4 regions of the Paenibacillus sp. NPDC056722 genome follow, and region 1 is predicted to be linked to each of the others. Evidence: riboswitches for the same ligand, from Rfam matches in the RefSeq annotation. Region 1 holds a riboswitch; each other region holds the start of a gene.

Region 1 (4,643 bases):
CTCCGTGGCAAATTGGTGCTGAAAGACATCGAACGGCAGGTCGGCACTAAAACTATGGATACCATCCTGTCCACCTATGCGAATAAATACCGGTTCCGCCATCCCTCTACCCGTGATTTTCAGAAGGTCGTAGAGAACGTGACCAAGAAATCATGGCAGAACTATTTCGATCTTTATATCTATGACGGCGGAGCTCCTGATTTCTCGATCGACGATATCCAGATGCGTACCAAAGAAAATGCCGGCACCGGCCAAGGCTACGAATCCATCGTAAAGGTCAGCAACAGAGGTAGCCACTACGCGAATGTCCCCATTAAATTCACCTTCTCTGATGGCCACACCGTGGAGCGAGTCTGGAATGGGGACAACAAGAATACAGCGTTCCAGCTGATCTCCAGCTCCCCGCTATTGTCGGCAGAGATCGATCCCCAGCACACCCTTCTGCTGGAGAACAAACATATCAACAATTTCAGGCTGGCGGAGATCAAGCCGGATACCCTCTCCCGCTGGACGCTAACCTTGTCGAAACTGCTTGAAACTGTGCTTGGAACTCTGGTCTGGTGAGGTGGATGAGCTTGAAAACATCAATTATTCGCGGCTGGCAAAGTTTGAAGGAGCAAACTTATATTCTGATACTGCTATTCATCTACCGGCTGCTCTGGGGCTATTTTATGTATGGTTTAGTACGGGAGGCCGTAGTATCAGTCCTACTGCGGTATCCCGACCACAACGCGGGGGGCAGCGGTATGGCCAGGCTGCTGTTCTACATCGAGGGTCAGCATAGTCTTACCTCCGACCCTGACGTACAGCGCTGGCTATGCCTGCTGTTAGGGTTAACCTTGCTGCGACTGCTCATTTCCCCGTTCATTCGGGCGGGTCTGCTTCATGAGCTGCATCAGGAGCGCTCAGGAGAACGCGGTCTGTTCTTTTTCCCCGGCATGAAAAAGCATGGTCTGTCCGTGCTGATCTTCAGCCTGGTAGAGTGGCTACTCGCCCTCCTGCCCGTTTACTGGTTCGCACCCAAGATATATGCACTGCTGCTGTCGTCTTTAATGGACTATAAGCTGCTGCTGAACGGTGTTCCCTATATTCTGGCTTGGTGTGCCTATGTATATGTTATCCGCTTGCTGCTATTGTACATGCAGTTTGGTTATACAGCCGGAACTGGCATGTTCTCCTCCCTGCTAATCGCCCTACGGTGCCTTCTCACCGCGATAGGGGTATCAATCGTGATGGGAGCAGGCAGTCTGCTGCTCTTGGTGTTCTACGCCTTGGGGATTATTTACTTCCCTGGCTTGCCTGCACTCCTGATCCGCCAACTCCTTCCGCTCCCGTCCACACTCCTCAAATTGTGGGGCATTGCGGCTCAATATGACCTATGGAGAAGTAAAGCATTTCCACAATAAATCCGTCCCCTCAGGGCATATTAGAAGAGTCACTGTTCCTGGATAACAGGAGCCGCGACTCTTTTTTTGTCATCTTCAGCAGAGCGATTTGCAAAATGGTAACGGGTTTGATACAATGGCTTCTGTACTACTAGTAACAACTTTGTAATCTTTTGAAGGTATTTCTTAATATCTACGCTTATGTCATGTATGCAGTTGTCGATACGTCACACTTTAGGTGCATAAAACGCCGAATTCCTTGCACCGGGAAGTGGGGGAACCATATTTTGGGTGAATTGATCTCGTAAGAGAGGGATCATAGGGGACCTTCTACCGAACCCTTAAGCTAACCTCGCAGGCCTTGGAAGGAGTACATCTTTTGAACAGACAGAATTTTAAGAAAATCATTGTTACAGCCACACTAGGTTTGTCACTCGCCATCGGTATCGGAACCAATAGCGCTTCAGCAGACTCCAAAATGGACACGGTTATTACAAAAACCCTCGGAACCTCCTACAAAACTGGAGGAACAAGCACGGCCGGATTTGATTGTTCTGGATTCACTACATATGTATACAAAAGCATCGGCATTTCGTTGCCGCGCACATCCCAATCGCAATATAACGCAGGAACCTCCATCTCTCGCAGTCAAATGCGTCCAGGAGACCTCGTATTCTTCAACACACTCGGCAACGGTGTATCTCATGTCGGTATCTTCGTCGGCAATGGTAAATTTGCTCAATCCTCATCTTCCCACGGTGTCATTATTAGCTCACTGAGTGAGAAATACTGGGCTGATCGCTACATTGGTGCCAAACGAATCATGAGCACAACTGCTTATAAAGCGGTTGCCTACGACTAAACTAACCTCTAAAATACAATCATTCCATTTAACCTCATACCTATACTGTGCCCGGAGACTTGATTATCATCATAGTCAATTTCCGGGTTTTTCCTATTTTATAGTATACGTATACACCTCTTTGGAATAGATGAATCATATTTTGCGCCAAAAAACTCAATAAATTTTGGAAAATTTAGTTTGTCCTCTATTTTCAACGTTAATAGTGAGAATCCGCTCTTAAAATCCCATTTTTTGCGCACAAATATGCTATAAATGATTGCCAAGCGACGCTGTGTTTGTTACAATTAGCGCAGTGAGTTTTTAGTAACATTTTTGTAATTATTGAGTCACCTTTTTATAAGGTTTTGTCATGTATTCATATAGCAGTCTAATTCTAATCAACGGTATATGCCGAGTTCCCTAATCATTAGGGAAACGGGGGAACCACTTTGGGTGAATTGACCTCCTGTTTGAAGAGGGGTCATAGGGGACCTTCAACCGAACCCTTAAGCTAACCTCGTAGGCATTGGAAGGGGTTTACACTTTTGAAGAAGAAATTAGCAGCAGCAGTGCTTGGCTTTTCAATGATGCTTACCGCTATTGGAGCAGGAAGCGCTTTCGCCGATTCCAAGATGGATAAGGTGATTGACAAGGCTATCGGCACCAAGTACGTAGCTGGCGGCACGACTACAAGTGGATTTGATTGCTCTGGTTTTACAATGTATGTCTTCAACAAGATCGGTATTGACCTACCACACCAATCCGGTTCCCAATATCAGATGGGCTCCACGGTGTCCCGTGATGAACTTAGAGCGGGCGACCTGGTATTCTTCAATACCAGTGGCAAAGGAATCTCCCATGTTGGCGTTTATGTTGGCGAAGGCAAATTCGCCCATGCTTCATCTTCTCGTGGTGTAACGATCAGCTCGCTGAGTGAAAGCTATTATGTTAGTCGTTATGTGGGTGCTAAACGCGTGATGAGCACGGATGCTTATCAGGCGCTTGCGACGGATGCTCAAGATTTTGACGATGTACAATAATTTATAAGTCATAAGCCAGTCCTTTTCCCGATTTTATCGAAATCTGGAGAAGGGCTTTTTTGTCGTTTCTGTTACTCTTCATTACCCCTCCTGAAATTCACCAAACAACATTTTCCTGACTTTCTGCGCCTGATCTTATGCTTTTTGTATATAATTAAATTATAGAGCTTTATCCTGTGGAAAGGAGGTCTCACCCGATGATTCATTTACCTGTTACGTTCCATGTGGTACCCATGGAGACCAGCCATGCCGAAGACATCTGCCAATGGAGCTATGAGCCTCCTTACAATATATATGGCTGGATGCCCTGGCAACAGATGGAGGAGCTCGGCATTGAGTTTGGCGATGCCCGGCTGCGCAGTGAGCAGTATGTGTCTGTGCTGAACGATGAAGGCGATCTCTGTGGCTTCGCACAGCTATTCCCGATGGAGGGTGTGGTGCGTCTGGGGATTGGTATGCGTCCAGAGCTTTGTGGTCACGGAATGGGCCAACACTTTGTCCGTGCCATCGTCCAAGCTGCAGTTCTACGCTACCCTGAGCGGGAAATCGATTTGGAGGTACTAACCTGGAATCAGCGGGCCATTCGGACTTATCAAAAAAGTGGTTTTACGATTACTGACACTTACGAACGAATGACACCCACTGGAAGTAAACCATTTTATTGTATGGTCTATGAGAAATGATGCTTTGTTAAAGGAAGTTTAGAGAAGTATCGCATAGTCGTTCATTTTTTTGCCACAAATGCTATGATAACGCTTCACCTTCCGCTATAATGTAGGGAGCAGCTTACATAGAAGGGACGATTGGGGATGCAAAAATGGATCATGAGCGGATTGTTTTTTGCCGCCTGTGCCTTTGCGGTAGTTCTAATGTTCACACTTCCAGGTAAAGAAGAGGTAGCGGAACAGAACAAGCCTACTATGCCTGAAATTCAGCTTGATGCCGCCAAGGCAGAAGCGACTGTGAAAGCCAATTGTATCACCTGCCATGGCGATCAGCTTCAGGGCGGGATAGGACCTAGCTTGAAAAACGAAGGTGGCCAGCATGACGCTGCCGGGATTTACAGTATAGTAACCAAAGGACGGGGCCAAATGCCTTCCTTCAAGGAAAAGCTGGCGCCGGAGGAAATTGCGAACGTGGCCACATGGCTGGCTGAGAAGAAGTAGAGCTTCATTAGAGAGACAACACAAATACGCCCGTGTCAGGATCTACATCCTGCGACACGGGCTTTTTCGCATGTATGAGTATTCTTTTACCATTGCTATGTTAAAGGACTATACGACTGACTAGCGGGCCTTCTCGAAGGCTTCATTAAACTCTTGTGCACCACGAATGTCCAACGGCGTAATTCCGCCCTCTTCATGTGTCGTCAGG
Region 2 (4,643 bases), on a different contig from region 1:
TGGGACAGACTCTTGCCATCCATACAGGATGGAACATTCATCTCGACAATTTTATAATCCTTGGATATTTCGATATAATCCAGCAGATTGGGAGTGACTAACTGGTGAGCCACCCGAACCCCCATATCCCGCTCGGGGAAAATCACCCGGTCCACACCCAGCTTGGTCAAGGCGCGTCCATGAAGAATAGATATAGCCTTGGCCACCACCTGCTTGACACCAAGCTCCTTCAGCAGAATGGCTGTCAGAATACTACGCTCCATATTATCGCCAATGGCTACAATACCACAGTCAAAATTTCGGACACCGAGCGAACGCAAAATGCCCTCGTCTGTGGCATCCGCCATCACCGCATGGGTGAGCTTGTCGCTCATCTCCTCCACCCGTTCTTCCAGATGGTCCACTCCGAGCACCTCATAGCCCATATCCATCAGCTCAAGCGCCAAGCTTGAACCGAACCGTCCCAGCCCAATTACTACAAATTGCTGTGGTTTCATCTCCCGATAACTCCTTATCCAATAATCATTTTGCCTTCCGGATACTGATACAATGGTTTGCCCTGTTTTGGGCCAAGTGCATAGGCCAGCGTCAATAGTCCCAGCCTGCCAGCGAACATAGTGAGACAGATGAGGATTTTGCCGACTAACGACAGCTCCGGCGTCAACCCCATGCTCAGCCCCACGGTCGCGAAAGCCGAAGTCGTCTCGAACAAAATCTCCAAAAAGTCGCGTCCCTCCGTCGTCGAGAGCACCATAGATACAGTGACAATCAATAGCAGAGCGAGCAAGGTGATGGTCAGTGCTTTGAACACCCGCTCCTGTGCCAGCCGGTAACGGAAGAATACTATATCCTCACGCCCACGCAGCATGGAGATTACAGCGCCGATCATGAGCGTAAAGGTCGTTGTTTTGATCCCGCCCCCGGTAGAACCGGGAGAAGCACCGATAAACATTAGAATCACGATAAAAAATTGCGTAGCCTGGCGTAGCCCGGAAATATCCAGTGTATTGGCCCCGGCCGTACGCGGTGTAACGGACTGGAAGAATGCAGCCAGTATTTTGCCGCCAATGTTCAGGGAGCCCATGCTCCGCGGATTCGTAAATTCAAATACAAAAATCACGAGCGTGCCCGCCAGAATCAGCGCTGCGGTTGTGGATAATACCACCTTGCTGTGCAGCGACAACCTGCGCTTGCGCCGGTAATCGACGATATCGGCAATTACGATAAACCCAAGCCCACCGGTGACAATCAGGAACATGACAATCAGATTCACTACAGGATCATTGACATATCCCATCAGGCTGCGGTAATGGCCGAACAGGTCAAAACCTGCATTGTTGAACATGGAAATGGAATGGAACAGTCCAAAGTAAATCGCCTTGCCGAGCGGCATATCAAACGCCCAGCGTATCGACAGCAGCAGTGCCGCACTCCCCTCGATCATGAGTGAATAGATCAGCACCCGACGGATGAGCCGTACAATGCCTTCCATCGAGTTCTGGTTCATGGCCTCCTGCAGAATAAGTCGGTCGCGCAGCGATATTTTCCGCTTTAACACCAGAGCAAAGAGTGTTGCCATCGTCATGAAGCCCAGGCCGCCAACCTGAATCAGGATCATAATGACGGTCTGCCCAAAAAGGGAAAAATACGTGCCGGTGTCCACAACTACCAGCCCCGTAACACAGGTAGCAGAAGTTGCTGTAAATAGCGCATCTATAAAGTTCAATGAATGTCCCGTCCGACTGGCAACCGGAAGCATCAGCAGCAGCGTACCAATCAAAATGATCGCCGCAAAACCGAGTACCAGCGTCTGAGGCGGGGAAAGCTTCAATATTGTAAAACGGTTCAACCTGGGGAATGGCGAAGCCAAATCCTCACCTCTCACTATAATAAATTGACGTTGTATATCATTAGAATGCCAAACAAAAAAAGCACTGGAACACCAATGCCTCTCCCCTTGGTTCCTGCAGTGTTCTGAAGCCTACGAGGTTAGCTGACGGATTCGGGCAGCTGCAGTGCCCTATTCGTTCCCGGAACGAAATTCACCCCTGAAGATCGGCGCAAACTTACGCTGTATGCACCCTTCACTTCATATGGTTCCCCCGTTTTCAATTGAAATTCGGCTTATATCTAATTGCATTCAAATTATATACGTTCTGTCCTGACATCACAAAGACACTATTAAGTATATTTGGATAAAATAATGTCTTAAAGAGTGACCGGGAACACAGGAGACCCTGTTCTCATTCCTTTTCCGTGACTTTCCTGTAATTGCATCGTTTTTCACGGTTTCATGAATATCTAGAACTTTTAACCTTGAAATTGTATGGTGAGGAATGATACACTACACACAACAAGTGTATGACCTATACCCATACACATTATTCCTACTAGGGGGAAGTCATGGAAGAATCTTTGGAGCTGCTGCCGCAGCAATTTCAGATCAATCCCTCGCGTCCCATCTATGAACAATTCGTCGAAGCCATCCGGGGCCGGATTGTTACCGGTCTCATCCCGCTTGGCTCGCGTCTGCCATCCGTGAGGGATTTGGCAGCCGACCGAGGCGTGAATCCGACTACAGCTGCAAGAACTTATCAGGAGCTGGAGCGAATGGGCCTGATTGTCACCTATCGTGGACAGGGTACCTTTGTTACGAGGGAACAGGATGTCATCGGGGAGGCTCGCAAGGAAATGATCCTGGAGGCCGTGCGGCAATTTAAAGCTGCGGGTGCCAGCCTGGGGCTGTCAGCAGAGCAGATGCTGCAATTTGATAAGGAGGAATCTTGATGCGTACGAATAAAGATATTTCATCACTGCCAGAACTCAAGGCAGCCGTGCAATGTCAGAACCTGACGCTCCGCACGAGGAAAAAAACAATTTTGGACGACGTTAGCTTCCATATTCCCCAAGGCAGTATCACTGGACTGCTCGGTCCTAACGGTGCGGGCAAGTCTACCCTATTACGCCTGATCACCGGACTGGCTACACCAGACTCCGGCTCTGTGAAGATTTTCGGCGAACCTGCCGGCGTAGACCGCCTAGGACAGTTATCCCTGTTGCCGGACCGCAGCAGCCTGCCTGGATGGCTGACTGTAGGGCGCTGGCTTCACTTTGCTGAAGGCATATATCCCGATTGGGACAATGTGAAGGCAGAACAACTAATGGGTCAGCTTTCCGTTAAGAGGGAATCCCGTATCTCAACCTTATCCCGCGGGGAAGAAGCCAGACTGCAACTGCTGACCTGCCTGTCCCGCAAAGCTCCGTTAGTCATACTCGATGAGCCCTTCACTGGCGTGGACCTCATTTCCAGAGAGGAAATTGCATCCACAGTTGTGGGCGAGATGGCTGATGGTGAGCGTACCTTTTTGATTGCTACACATGATATCCGGGAAATGGAGCTACTGTTTGACCGCCTAATTCTAATCGGTAACGGACGGATACAAGGTATTGAGGATGTGGAACGGCTCCGTCAGTCCGGTCATTCCGTTGAATCCCGTTACAGGGAAGTGTTCGCATGACAGCGCTTAGAGCGTTAACAGATCTGGAGTACAGCCGCTATAATCCGTTTAAGTGGGGCCAAAAATCTTTTTTAGGGATTACTGTATCCCTATTCGCTCTGCTCTTGGGTATCGGATGGTATCTCTTTCATGGCAGACAGCCTTCCCTGCAAGCTCCTTTTACAGCAGGCACCTTTCTTATGGTAGGGATCATTATGTATCTTGCTTCAGTCGATATGCTGTTGTTTACAGTCCATAGTAGCCGGGAGTGGATTCTGAATTTCCCGCACCCCCGCAAGCTACTGCTGTATGCCAAGGCGATCAGCCTGTTTAAGCATGGATTGTATCTTGCTTCCATCGTTATAGCTGCTAATATCGGACTGTATGTACTCTTCAACCTGACAGGACACTATGAGCACCTTCTGTTCAAAGAGCTCATCCTGACAGTAGTCGCTCATGCACTCTTTATGGTTTCGATCTTTCCGCTCGCCATCGTATGCGGATTGCTGGCAGGAACCATTCTTATGGGCTGGAAAATGCTGCTGTTCGTTCCCTTTTCATTATTATGGCTGTCGCCATTGATGGCTTTGGCCACCTACTTGAACTCCACTGCTTTGAACGGTGAGCAAATACAATACCTAAATCCGACCTATATTCTGCTGTATACGGTAGGAATTCTACTGATTGGCTGGCCTCTGGGCTACATGCTGATCCATTGGATTGCCAAGGCTGGTCTCGAAAGAATGAGTGAGATCCGATATAATTTCCTGGCCGTACAGCTTCCGATTGTTAAAGAGCAGAACACTATAAAGTCGTACCGGCGTTCTTCCGGATTCCAGGCACTGTATCAACTGGAGCTCAGCCGTCTGCAGTATTTCGAAGGATTACTACCCATTAAGGTGATCAAGGGAGTCGTACTTGCTGGGGCGTTTATCTTGTTCTACCTGTTCCCCGAAGACGATCAGTTTGTACTGACTCTGACCAAGATGCAATTTATCTTGCCTGTGCTGGTAGCTTCCATATGGATCATGTGCAAGAGCGGGGTGGAGCACAAGCAGCTGAATTGGCGCCTCTCTTTTCCCCATCCTAGACTGCTGCTTATAACATCTAGTATCGTCGCAACAGGGGTCACCGTCCTTCGCCTAC
Region 3 (4,643 bases), on a different contig from region 1:
GATTGGTAATTGAACCTTTGCCGAGCTCTGTCAGGAAGGCCCCCGCGGTCGGTACCAGGATAATGAGCGGGTGAATCAGGATCGCAATGGCGATCAGCTTCATCTCCCTGGCTTCGATCTTCCTTCCAAGGAATTCCGGGGTTCTGCCGACCATGAGTCCGCACAGGAAAACACCCATAATCGCATACATCAGCATATTAATCAGCCCTACACCCTTACCGCCAAACACATTGTTCAGCATCATAAGCGCCAGCGGCGTAATCTCACCAAGCGGTGTCAGCGTGTCATGCATATTGTTCACACTGCCTGTGGTCGCCGCGGTTGTTACCGTTGTGAACAGGGAGGACTGTGGAATCCCGAAGCGAACTTCTTTGCCTTCCATGCTGCCCTGTGAGGATTCGATGCCCAAGGCGTTGATCGCCGGATTCCCACGGGTTTCCGCATAATAGTTCAGCCCCAGCAGCAGCACGAAGAGCGTCATCATCGCGGTGAAAATCACCCAGCCCTGGCGTTTGTTTTTGGCAAACATGCCGTACGTGTACGGAAGCGCTGCGGGCAGCATCCACATCGAAAGAATCTCCAGCACATTCGTAAGCGGACTTGGATTCTCGAACGGATGCGCCGAGTTGGCCCCGAAGAACCCGCCACCGTTTGTTCCGAGATGTTTGATCGATTCCAGTGAAGCCACAGGCCCTATCGCAATGTGTTGCGTCTGGCCCTCAAGTGTTGTGACGTCAAGCGTAGGCTTCAGTGTCTGCGGCACATGCAAGCCCACCAGAATCAGCGTTACCAATAATGCCAGCGGCAGAAAGATCCGCACATGTGCTTTTACAAAGTCTTCAAAAAAATTCCCCAACGATTCCCGCCCGGTGATTCCTCTGACAAACGCTATCGCCACGGAGAAGCCGCTGGCAGCAGAGGTGAACATCATCATCGTAATCACAGCCATTTGCGAGAAATAGGACAAACCAGTCTCTCCGCTGTAATGCTGAAGATTCGTATTTGTCATAAAACTGATTACCGTGTTGAACGTGAGCGTCTGCTCCATATCTCCTATCCCATTTGGATTAAGCGGCAGTCCCCGCTGCACTCGCAGAATGATATAACTAAAGGCTACCAGCACGATATTCGTTAAAATGAAGCTTAGCGCGTATTTCTTCCAGGACATCCCTTCGCGCTGCTTCAGCCCTATCAGGCGGTAGATGCCATTCTCTGTACGACCAAACCATCGGTCTGTGCGATTCGGCTCACCCGAAAATACATGATACACATAGGTGCCCACTGGCTTCACCAGAAGCAGCAGGATTAAGATAACTACGACCATTTGCAGAGTGCCCATGAATGTCCCTCCTTAGCAAGACTTCTATTTCTGTTCCCATTCCTAGCGTTAGATGTAGCTAAAATTTCTCCGGGTGAATCAGCGCATATACCAGATAGATGAACAGCAGCAAAGTCACAGCAATAATCACAATCACCGCTCATGCCCCCCTGCATCCCGGGCTACATTCGAACACCATTGTACAAATCCATAGAATAAGCCGTACGTAACGGCCAGCGCAGCAATCATATACAGGTCCAGCATTGTTTCCAGCCCCTTTGTTTATCCCTGATCACGGGATGATTTATCCGCCAAAAAAACGGCATCCCCGCTATGGGAATAGATGACATAACTTGCACCCAGTCTTTTATAGACCAATCTGGGATTCAAGGAGGATGTGATGACAAAGATGGGCTGTGTGGTCCAGGCCCGGCACATCTGGATGTAACGGCAGCACAGCGTAAAGCTGCTCTCGAACAGATAGACACGGCTTACTGGAAAAGATGGACGAAACCACGTTTTCTGGTGACGGGTATCTACAAGAATAGTGTTCTCAACTCCCAGTTCCTCTAAACGCTCCTTCTCCTCCTGATTGTTCGTCAACCCTGCTACAGGGATGCCTCTAAATTTTAAAATCTTGATAAAATGCTCTCCGGCTTTTGTCGGTGCGCATACCAGCACATATTCTATCTGATCCGCCATATCTCTTATCTCCTCCTGCTCTAGTACAACAACAAGGAGGCAACGAAAATCTCCGAAAGGATCATGACCTATCGTCATTTTCGGGCACAGCCATCTGTGGCTGTGTCACGTCACCAGACGCTGCCTTACAAGCGTTTTGCTTATAAAAGCACAGCAAAAAACCACAAAGGATTACCTCTGTGGCTCGCTAACGGTCACATTGCACTCATCCTCTCTACATACGCTTACGAGGTTAGCTGTCGGATTCGGGCGGTGAGAGTCGCCCTACCCGCACAGATGCACATTTGACGCATCCATACAGGATTCACCCCATAACCGGCTCCGACTCTCACATCGGCTGCCGATTGTTGGTTCCCCCGCTTTCCTTGACGGAAATTAAGCGGATCAACTATTCGGTTGTGGTTGAAACAGATGTAATCATACTCTCGCGCAGGAATTCTTGTAAAACGTCAAGGATGCCAAAATAATGCATAAAGAAAACCCTTTTCATATCAGGTAGCGCTTTCTTGATGTTCAATCTCTCTATTTCTCCTATTTTCACGTTTTTGTCACGATTATCGAAAATTTTAGGCAGATCAGAAATCTTTTTCTCCAAAGGATGGGATTTCAAGGTTTTCGCCCGTTTTCCGTGTAAATATGAAAAGCGGTGCTTGAGGAAGATAGAGGCCTCATAACGGGCAATAAACATGCTTTTAGTCCCCTTTCTCTCCCTTGGTTGCTGAAATTCCGCGGATAGACGTTACTATGAAAGATTTTCTCTTTTTACAAAAGAAAGCGGTGCGGCGTATGATTCGGATTACGATCACATCATTAGCTAAAAGGAAATGAACAACTATTATTTTGGTACACATCCAGAACTTCTGGATCCGAAGAGCCTGACGCGGGTGTACTTTGGCGTATTGTGTTGCGATGACGGCGGCCATAGTTATTAAATGGGCTACCGCTTCGGGGAGGATTCAAAGTGGACATAGAACAACATCATAAGCTGACACGAATAGAACTCTTTGCTGTCCCTGCTTCCGCGGCTATCCATGGCTCCACAGCCGATTGTGAAAAACCATTGTACATCATCCTGAAGTTATCCTGTCAGAGAGACTGCGGCTGGGGGTTGTGCAGCATCCTAGCCGAGGGAAAAGGGGTCGACCTGGTAAGATGGGGTAACTTTCTGCGGTGTATCCGGCAATGTAGCCTGAGTGAAGCTGTCGGGGTTACGCAGGTTACCAGCCAGAGCTGGCAACCGAGCCAGTTTGCAATGGTACAGACCGCCTTGCAGGATTTGCAGGCAACTCTGTACCCGCCTGTCCTTGCCGGAATGTTCCGGCAGGAGAATCGAAAGTCTAAGCTGCTCCATCTATCCGTGGAACAACTTCCTGGAGCTTCCTCATCGCCGCCAGCATGGATCAGCATGGACACAGACTGGCTGGTGGAACACTCCGTCGCCTATTATTCCATTCTGTAATGTCAACATTCTTCCACTTCGAAAGGAAGGTGCGCACGATGTCCGCCCCTTTACCCGCAAAATCAGCCCGCCGCTCCCTGCCCGCCTTCCGCGGGCTGGTGGAGCAATACGCAGACAGCGTCTACACTCTGTGTATCCTGCTGCTGAAGGACCCGCAGCTCGCTGAGCAGGCTGCGGTCCACACCTTCACAGCGCTGGGCAGGTCCTCCCGGCTAACGCCTGGTTCTTCCCTGCCCGGCTCCATCCAGGTCTACCAGACCTGCCTGTCGCAATGCTCACTTACGCCCGCCGCACGCCTGGCGGGCGAGCCTGGACAGCCGGCGGGCAACCGGCTCGTCCTCTCCGCACTGCGCTACGGCTTGGGCCTTCCCTTGGCAGATATCAGCACCATTCTGCATCTCCCCGTCCCGGAGCTGAAGATACAGCTAAGAGCCCTGCGCGAAGACATGCGCACGGCCCACGATTCTTCCTCACTACTTGCTTAACATCGTCTGGCTCCTGAACTTGTACACCATATATAGCATCAGCGGAAGGACAAACGCACAGGTGAAATCCCAGAAGATATAATAATCAACGATATAATCGAAATAAACGGTATTGGTCGTGATCGCGAACGCCAACCCAAAGACAAGCATGCCCCCAGGAATAGACAACGGACGATAATCACGTAGCTTGAAGAGTTGCGCGGTCCCGAGCAGGAAAGCATAGAAGTCCAGGATTGTTTTGAAAAATGTAGATAAAATCCAATTGATAGCCAGTATGGCCTCCACCCGCTGCAGAAAGTTCCCCACGTTGATTTTTTGTGCGGCGGCATAGGTAGCGTAGAGATAACTAGAGGCCAGGTTAGGTCCAATCACGAGAAGGGTAAGCAAGATAATAGAACAGATAGCCATCCCTCCAAGGAAAACCCCGATTAAATAATCCCTTTCCGTAGTCTTGCTGGTAACCACATAGGGTAGGAACATAAGCACAGCATTGAGCTCACAGAACGTAAAGGTGCTGCTGTATAATGAACCATGTGTAATCGCCCGAAGTCCCTCACCCATTACAGGCTGAAGTCTGGACAATTCGGCTTGAGGCAGCAACAGAACGAACAGGGCCAGAAACAGGAAGATATATAGAGGAAAAAAAGTCTCTCCCGACCGGGCTATAGCTTCCAATCCA
Region 4 (4,643 bases), on a different contig from region 1:
AGCCTGGCACCTTGCTTGAAACGATCTTACGGATACGCTCTCCTGCATGGTCCGGATCGGTTAGAATGATTACCCCCCGCCGCTCCATGGCGAGCGCGATTTTGGCAATCACCTTCTTGTCCACCGCGGAGCCGCCAGTCTCAATGGTATCAGCCTGTACCGCCCGCTTGATGGCTATCGTGTCGCTCTTGCCTTCGACAACGATCACTTCCTTGATCATAGTGTTGACTCCTTCTCGTAAACGCAAAAAGAAGAGGATTCGCTCCCCTTCTTTTTGGCTAAAGAATGTATAAGTGATGAGCGGTAGCTCTGCGATCATTTCATGAGCACATGTTATTCTTAACTGCTACCCTCACTATAGCTGATTCAACCTAATTTTGCAAAAGCCAGGACTTAGTTAAGCTCCGGTTTTACAGGTCCAATCACATACACCGTACGCGACTTGCGTCCGAAGTTACGTGCATGGTTCAACGAATCGTAGTAGACATCCACCTTATTGCCTTTGATAGCACCACCAGTATCTTCTGCACGGCGGAAGCCAAGGCCTTCGATATATACCCACCAACCGATAGGAATTACATTAGGGTCCACTGCAATCGTACGTCCTTCCGTTACGCGTGTGCCGGAGGCGGTACGAGTTCCAATGCCCGGTTCTTCTGAAGAATAAGCAGTCATCGAGACGTTCTTGATTAATTTCTTGTATTCAAAATTGACGCCCGATTTAGTGGCGACATTGCTGCTCTTGGCACTGGTTTTTGTTGAAATGGTAGCATTAGCTGTTTTGGAAGTTGTTGTTTGGGCCACTGTAACAGGTTTAGGGAGAGGCTTTGTGCCAACGGCGATAATCTTGTCTTTGGTCACCGTCTGAACTTCTTTCCCAACCATACGCATGGAAGCCAGTTCACCGTCTTGATAAATCTTTTCGATGTGCTGGATCATGACGCCTGGTGCGCCCGCCTGTGCCACTCTAACTGTTCCCTTGGTAAGGGAGGGGTCTGCCGTCTTGATGACTCGATATGGCAAGTTCGTTGTCCGTTGTACAGTTTGTTTGTTAATGCGGACAATCTTGATATCCATATTGGCAGAGATAGTGGTATCTAGCGAAGGGAAAATCTTATCATGGCCTTCGAGGGCAATACCCAGCTTCTTGATGGCCTGACCGATTGTTTTCTCGGTCGTATAAAAAATCTTTTTTGCACCATCCGCAGTAAGACTGAATGGCTGCGCACGGTTAATCACGACACGGTCGCCGTCTTTTATTTCATCACTAAGGCCTATAGATAGTTGATCATGCGGCTGCAGCGAAATTTGCTCTTTTGCTAGTGCATCACTGAGAATCGCTTCACGCGTTTCCAGAGACTGCGTTTTCCCGTCAATTACTAAAGTGATCTGCTTGCTGCTTTGACCGTGCACGTACAGCAGAATGATCAGCGTGATCAAAATCGATAACACGCCGGCAAGTGAAAGTACGCGAAAGTTCACTTGTTCCCACCGTAAAGCGTAAGACCTGCTGGATGATTGCGAATCATGGGATACTTCTGGTTGGAATACGCCCATTCTCTCCATCCTCCTTACATAGCCCCGTCGTCAGCTGTATACCAAGATGACTGTTATCATTCGGACGAAACTATTCGAGATTGTCACAGGACACGCTATTTGCAATACCTTTGCGTCTCCTGCTCATGGATCGCCTGCCCGGCATAGTGCTCCCCCCACATCTGTTATATAACAGTATGCAGGGTACATGCGCAATATTCAAAATAAAAGAAGCCTAAAAGAGTTCTATGAGGACTCTTTCGTGGCTTCTCCGATGTCAGAATACGCGGCTCATGCACGAGGTTTCCTCTCTTACTTTCGCTTACGGGGTTAGCTGTCGGGTTCGGACGAAAGAGAGACGCCCTATCTCGGGTCACCCGCTCACGGCGGTTGCCCTAAAATTCACCCCAAAGACCACGTGAAGAAATCAACTACTGTCTGCGGCATTCTAAGCTGTACTTGATGTGCTCTGTATACGGCAAACAATATTGGTTCCCCCGTTCTCCATACGGAGACTCAGCGAGACGATCCATGATAGCGTGGGCTGTCACTGTAACAACAGCTCACTGCACTGAAAAGATGATATCCTGTTTTGATGCATGTTGTAAAGGACGATTCAACCACGTTTACGCAAATATATGGTTAAAATATTGTAATATTCGGCTGTTTTTTTGTTAAAAAAGTTTAATACATCGGCTATACTCTATTTTTCACCGTGTTTCCTCCCGATTTCACTCAATGCCAAATCGTTCCAGTGCGTTCGCATACGTAATTTCAGCCAATTCCTCCCAAGTTATCCCTTTAATTTCTGCCGCAGCTTCTGCCACCAACTTGACATGAGCGCTCTCATTTCGCTTCCCACGGAAGGGGTGTGGCGTCAGATACGGGGAGTCTGTTTCGATCAATAAACGGTCCAGCGGCGTCTGCGCCAGCACCTCTTTGGGAACCCTTGCATTCTTGAACGTTATCGGTCCTCCGAAGGATAAGTGGAATCCCAAATCCAGGCACATTTTCGCTGTTTCCCAGCTACCCGAGAAGGAATGCATTACACCGCCAACCTCGTTAGCCTTCTCCTCGCGAAGAATTCGCACTACATCCTCATGGGCATCCCGATTATGAATACAGATTGGCATTTTCAGCTCGCGGGCTAGTCCGATCTGCTTGCGGAAGACCTCGTGCTGCACGTCCTTCGGTGAGGTATCCCAGTAATAATCGAGTCCGATCTCACCAATGGCGACGACCTTTTTGTGGCTGCATAGCGAGGCAATCCAATCAAGGTCCCCCTCCTTCATGTCAATCGCATCCTGTGGATGCCACCCCACTGCTGCATAAATATAATCATACTTTTCTGCGAGCTGCATCGTGGTTGGGATCGTCTCCCGATTGAATCCGATATTAATCATTTTGCTGACACCGGCCTCTACCGCACGAGCAATGACCTGTTCGCGGTCCTCGTCGAATTGCGGAGCATCCAGATGGGTATGTGTGTCGAATAAGTACATGTACTGTTGTCCTCCCGGTCTTGGTCTCTATGTTCAAAAATAACTATTTAATCTTTATTTTGCGAATATTTCAGCAACAGAGTCAGGCAGTTGTGAAAGCGCCTTATTCAGCTTATCTTGAGGAAAATATAGGTGATATCTTCCACGGTGAATGCCGCTGATGGAACGTACAATATCTGAAACCTCCGAGATTTCACGGAGCCGATCCTTCCGGTCAAGCAGCAATATTTGATTGCTGTCAAAACCCTCTCCTGGACGAAACACATCATACGGAAGGTCTGACGGAAAATCAATTTCCAGATCATATTCCGGGTCCAGCCCGGCTCCCGCAAAACTGCGGCGGATTTCGTCAATCGTCTCCGGATTGAGACTCTCCGTCTCCACATATTTATACAGTTTACGATGAATAAACCGGCTGCACAAGTCGCTTAGCAGTCCATCCTCCTCCAGTGTCCATTGCATGAAGGCCGTTTGAACTAACGCTTCATCTAGCAGCAAATACTGCTGCACTGTCACTTCCCCCTGAAGCAAGTCACCTAGTGGATGAATCATAAATTTAAAATTATACCCCTCTAAGTACAGCTCTTTGGCCCGGCGGAAAATCTGTCTTAAAATAATTTCAGAACTCCGGGTTACCGGATGAAAATATACCTGCCAGTACATTTGATACCGCGACATCAGATAGTCCTCTATCGCATGCATTCCTGATTCCTTAACTACAACTCTTCCATTATAGGGACGGAGCACCCGCAGAATTCGATCGATATCAATCGTACCGTAATTCACACCAGTGTAATAAGCATCCCGCAGAAGATAATCCATCCGGTCAGCATCGAGGGGACTAGACACCAAATTGACAACAATTGCGTGCTCATAGGTTTTTGCGATAACTGAAGCGACTTTCTGAGGGAAATCTTCCTCTACATCCCTTAGAATATTGGTGATTTCTGTGTTCTCCAGAATGATCCGGCACGTCCAGTCCTCATGGTTCATTTCAAAAGCTTCTTCTATAGAATGGGAGAACGGTCCATGCCCCAAATCATGAAGCAGCGCTGCACAGAGCGTGAGCAATCGTTCTTCCGGAATCCATCCTTTATATCCACTTCGTTCAAACTGGGAAATAATTCGACGTGTAATTTCATAGACACCAAGAGAATGCGAGAATCGGCTGTGTTCTGCACCATGGAAAGTCAGATAAGAGGTACCTAGTTGCCGAATCCGGCGCAAGCGTTGGAATTCCTTAGTATTAATCAAACGCCAGATGATTACATCCTGCACGTGAATGTAATTGTGAACCGGATCTTTGAAAACCTTCTCTTCTGTGAGCGGCTTCTTCATGAGATCAACTCCTTCATCTAATTTTAATTAGTCATTTCGCTCTTGACGGTATATAATGGGTAATAATGTCGCACTTTGTCGAATTATGACACAAAATGAGTGGTTGAATCGACAAAATTTATTTATGTAATTTTTGGGTGGTTTTGCTTCAAACCTAACAGCACTGTACATTTCCATAAAATTACCCTAAAATTCGTTAGAAAAAAGGTTGACTGTTTTGGGAATCGTTGGTATTATGGATATCATAAAACAGTGAAGAATGTCGAA

The links. A riboswitch is a leader RNA that binds a small molecule or an ion and turns the genes downstream of it on or off. The one in region 1 is predicted to bind cyclic di-AMP.
Region 2: another riboswitch for cyclic di-AMP. It lies ahead of ACFRAM_RS21745 (TrkH family potassium uptake protein); the one in region 1 lies ahead of ACFRAM_RS27530 (C40 family peptidase).
Region 3: another riboswitch for cyclic di-AMP. It lies ahead of ACFRAM_RS23170 (hypothetical protein); the one in region 1 lies ahead of ACFRAM_RS27530 (C40 family peptidase).
Region 4: another riboswitch for cyclic di-AMP. It lies ahead of ACFRAM_RS27315 (resuscitation-promoting factor); the one in region 1 lies ahead of ACFRAM_RS27530 (C40 family peptidase).

What each region holds. Positions count from the first base shown of each region.
Region 1 is NZ_JBHTYV010000021.1:25,168-29,810, forward strand. It holds gene ACFRAM_RS27515 (M1 family metallopeptidase) at 1-564, shown strand, start outside; gene ACFRAM_RS27520 (hypothetical protein) at 576-1,406, shown strand; cyclic di-AMP (ydaO/yuaA leader) riboswitch at 1,624-1,761, shown strand; gene ACFRAM_RS27525 (C40 family peptidase) at 1,765-2,247, shown strand; cyclic di-AMP (ydaO/yuaA leader) riboswitch at 2,629-2,770, shown strand; gene ACFRAM_RS27530 (C40 family peptidase) at 2,775-3,269, shown strand; gene ACFRAM_RS27535 (GNAT family N-acetyltransferase) at 3,467-3,952, shown strand; gene ACFRAM_RS27540 (c-type cytochrome) at 4,079-4,435, shown strand; gene ACFRAM_RS27545 (4a-hydroxytetrahydrobiopterin dehydratase) at 4,556-4,643, opposite strand, start outside.
Region 2 is NZ_JBHTYV010000010.1:150,019-154,661, reverse strand. It holds gene ACFRAM_RS21750 (potassium channel family protein) at 1-497, opposite strand, end outside; gene ACFRAM_RS21745 (TrkH family potassium uptake protein) at 512-1,870, opposite strand; cyclic di-AMP (ydaO/yuaA leader) riboswitch at 1,963-2,135, opposite strand; gene ACFRAM_RS21740 (GntR family transcriptional regulator) at 2,404-2,787, shown strand; gene ACFRAM_RS21735 (ABC transporter ATP-binding protein) at 2,787-3,518, shown strand; gene ACFRAM_RS21730 (hypothetical protein) at 3,515-4,643, shown strand, end outside.
Region 3 is NZ_JBHTYV010000012.1:112,703-117,345, forward strand. It holds gene kdpA (potassium-transporting ATPase subunit KdpA) at 1-1,339, opposite strand, end outside; gene kdpF (K(+)-transporting ATPase subunit F) at 1,398-1,475, opposite strand; gene ACFRAM_RS23170 (hypothetical protein) at 1,601-2,020, opposite strand; cyclic di-AMP (ydaO/yuaA leader) riboswitch at 2,226-2,412, opposite strand; gene ACFRAM_RS23175 (hypothetical protein) at 2,409-2,708, opposite strand; gene ACFRAM_RS23180 (hypothetical protein) at 2,982-3,479, shown strand; gene ACFRAM_RS23185 (RNA polymerase sigma factor) at 3,518-3,964, shown strand; gene ACFRAM_RS23190 (GerAB/ArcD/ProY family transporter) at 3,953-4,643, opposite strand, start outside.
Region 4 is NZ_JBHTYV010000020.1:47,770-52,412, forward strand. It holds gene rnmV (ribonuclease M5) at 1-220, opposite strand, end outside; gene ACFRAM_RS27315 (resuscitation-promoting factor) at 394-1,557, opposite strand; cyclic di-AMP (ydaO/yuaA leader) riboswitch at 1,841-2,068, opposite strand; gene ACFRAM_RS27320 (TatD family hydrolase) at 2,268-3,038, opposite strand; gene ACFRAM_RS27325 (HD domain-containing protein) at 3,093-4,376, opposite strand.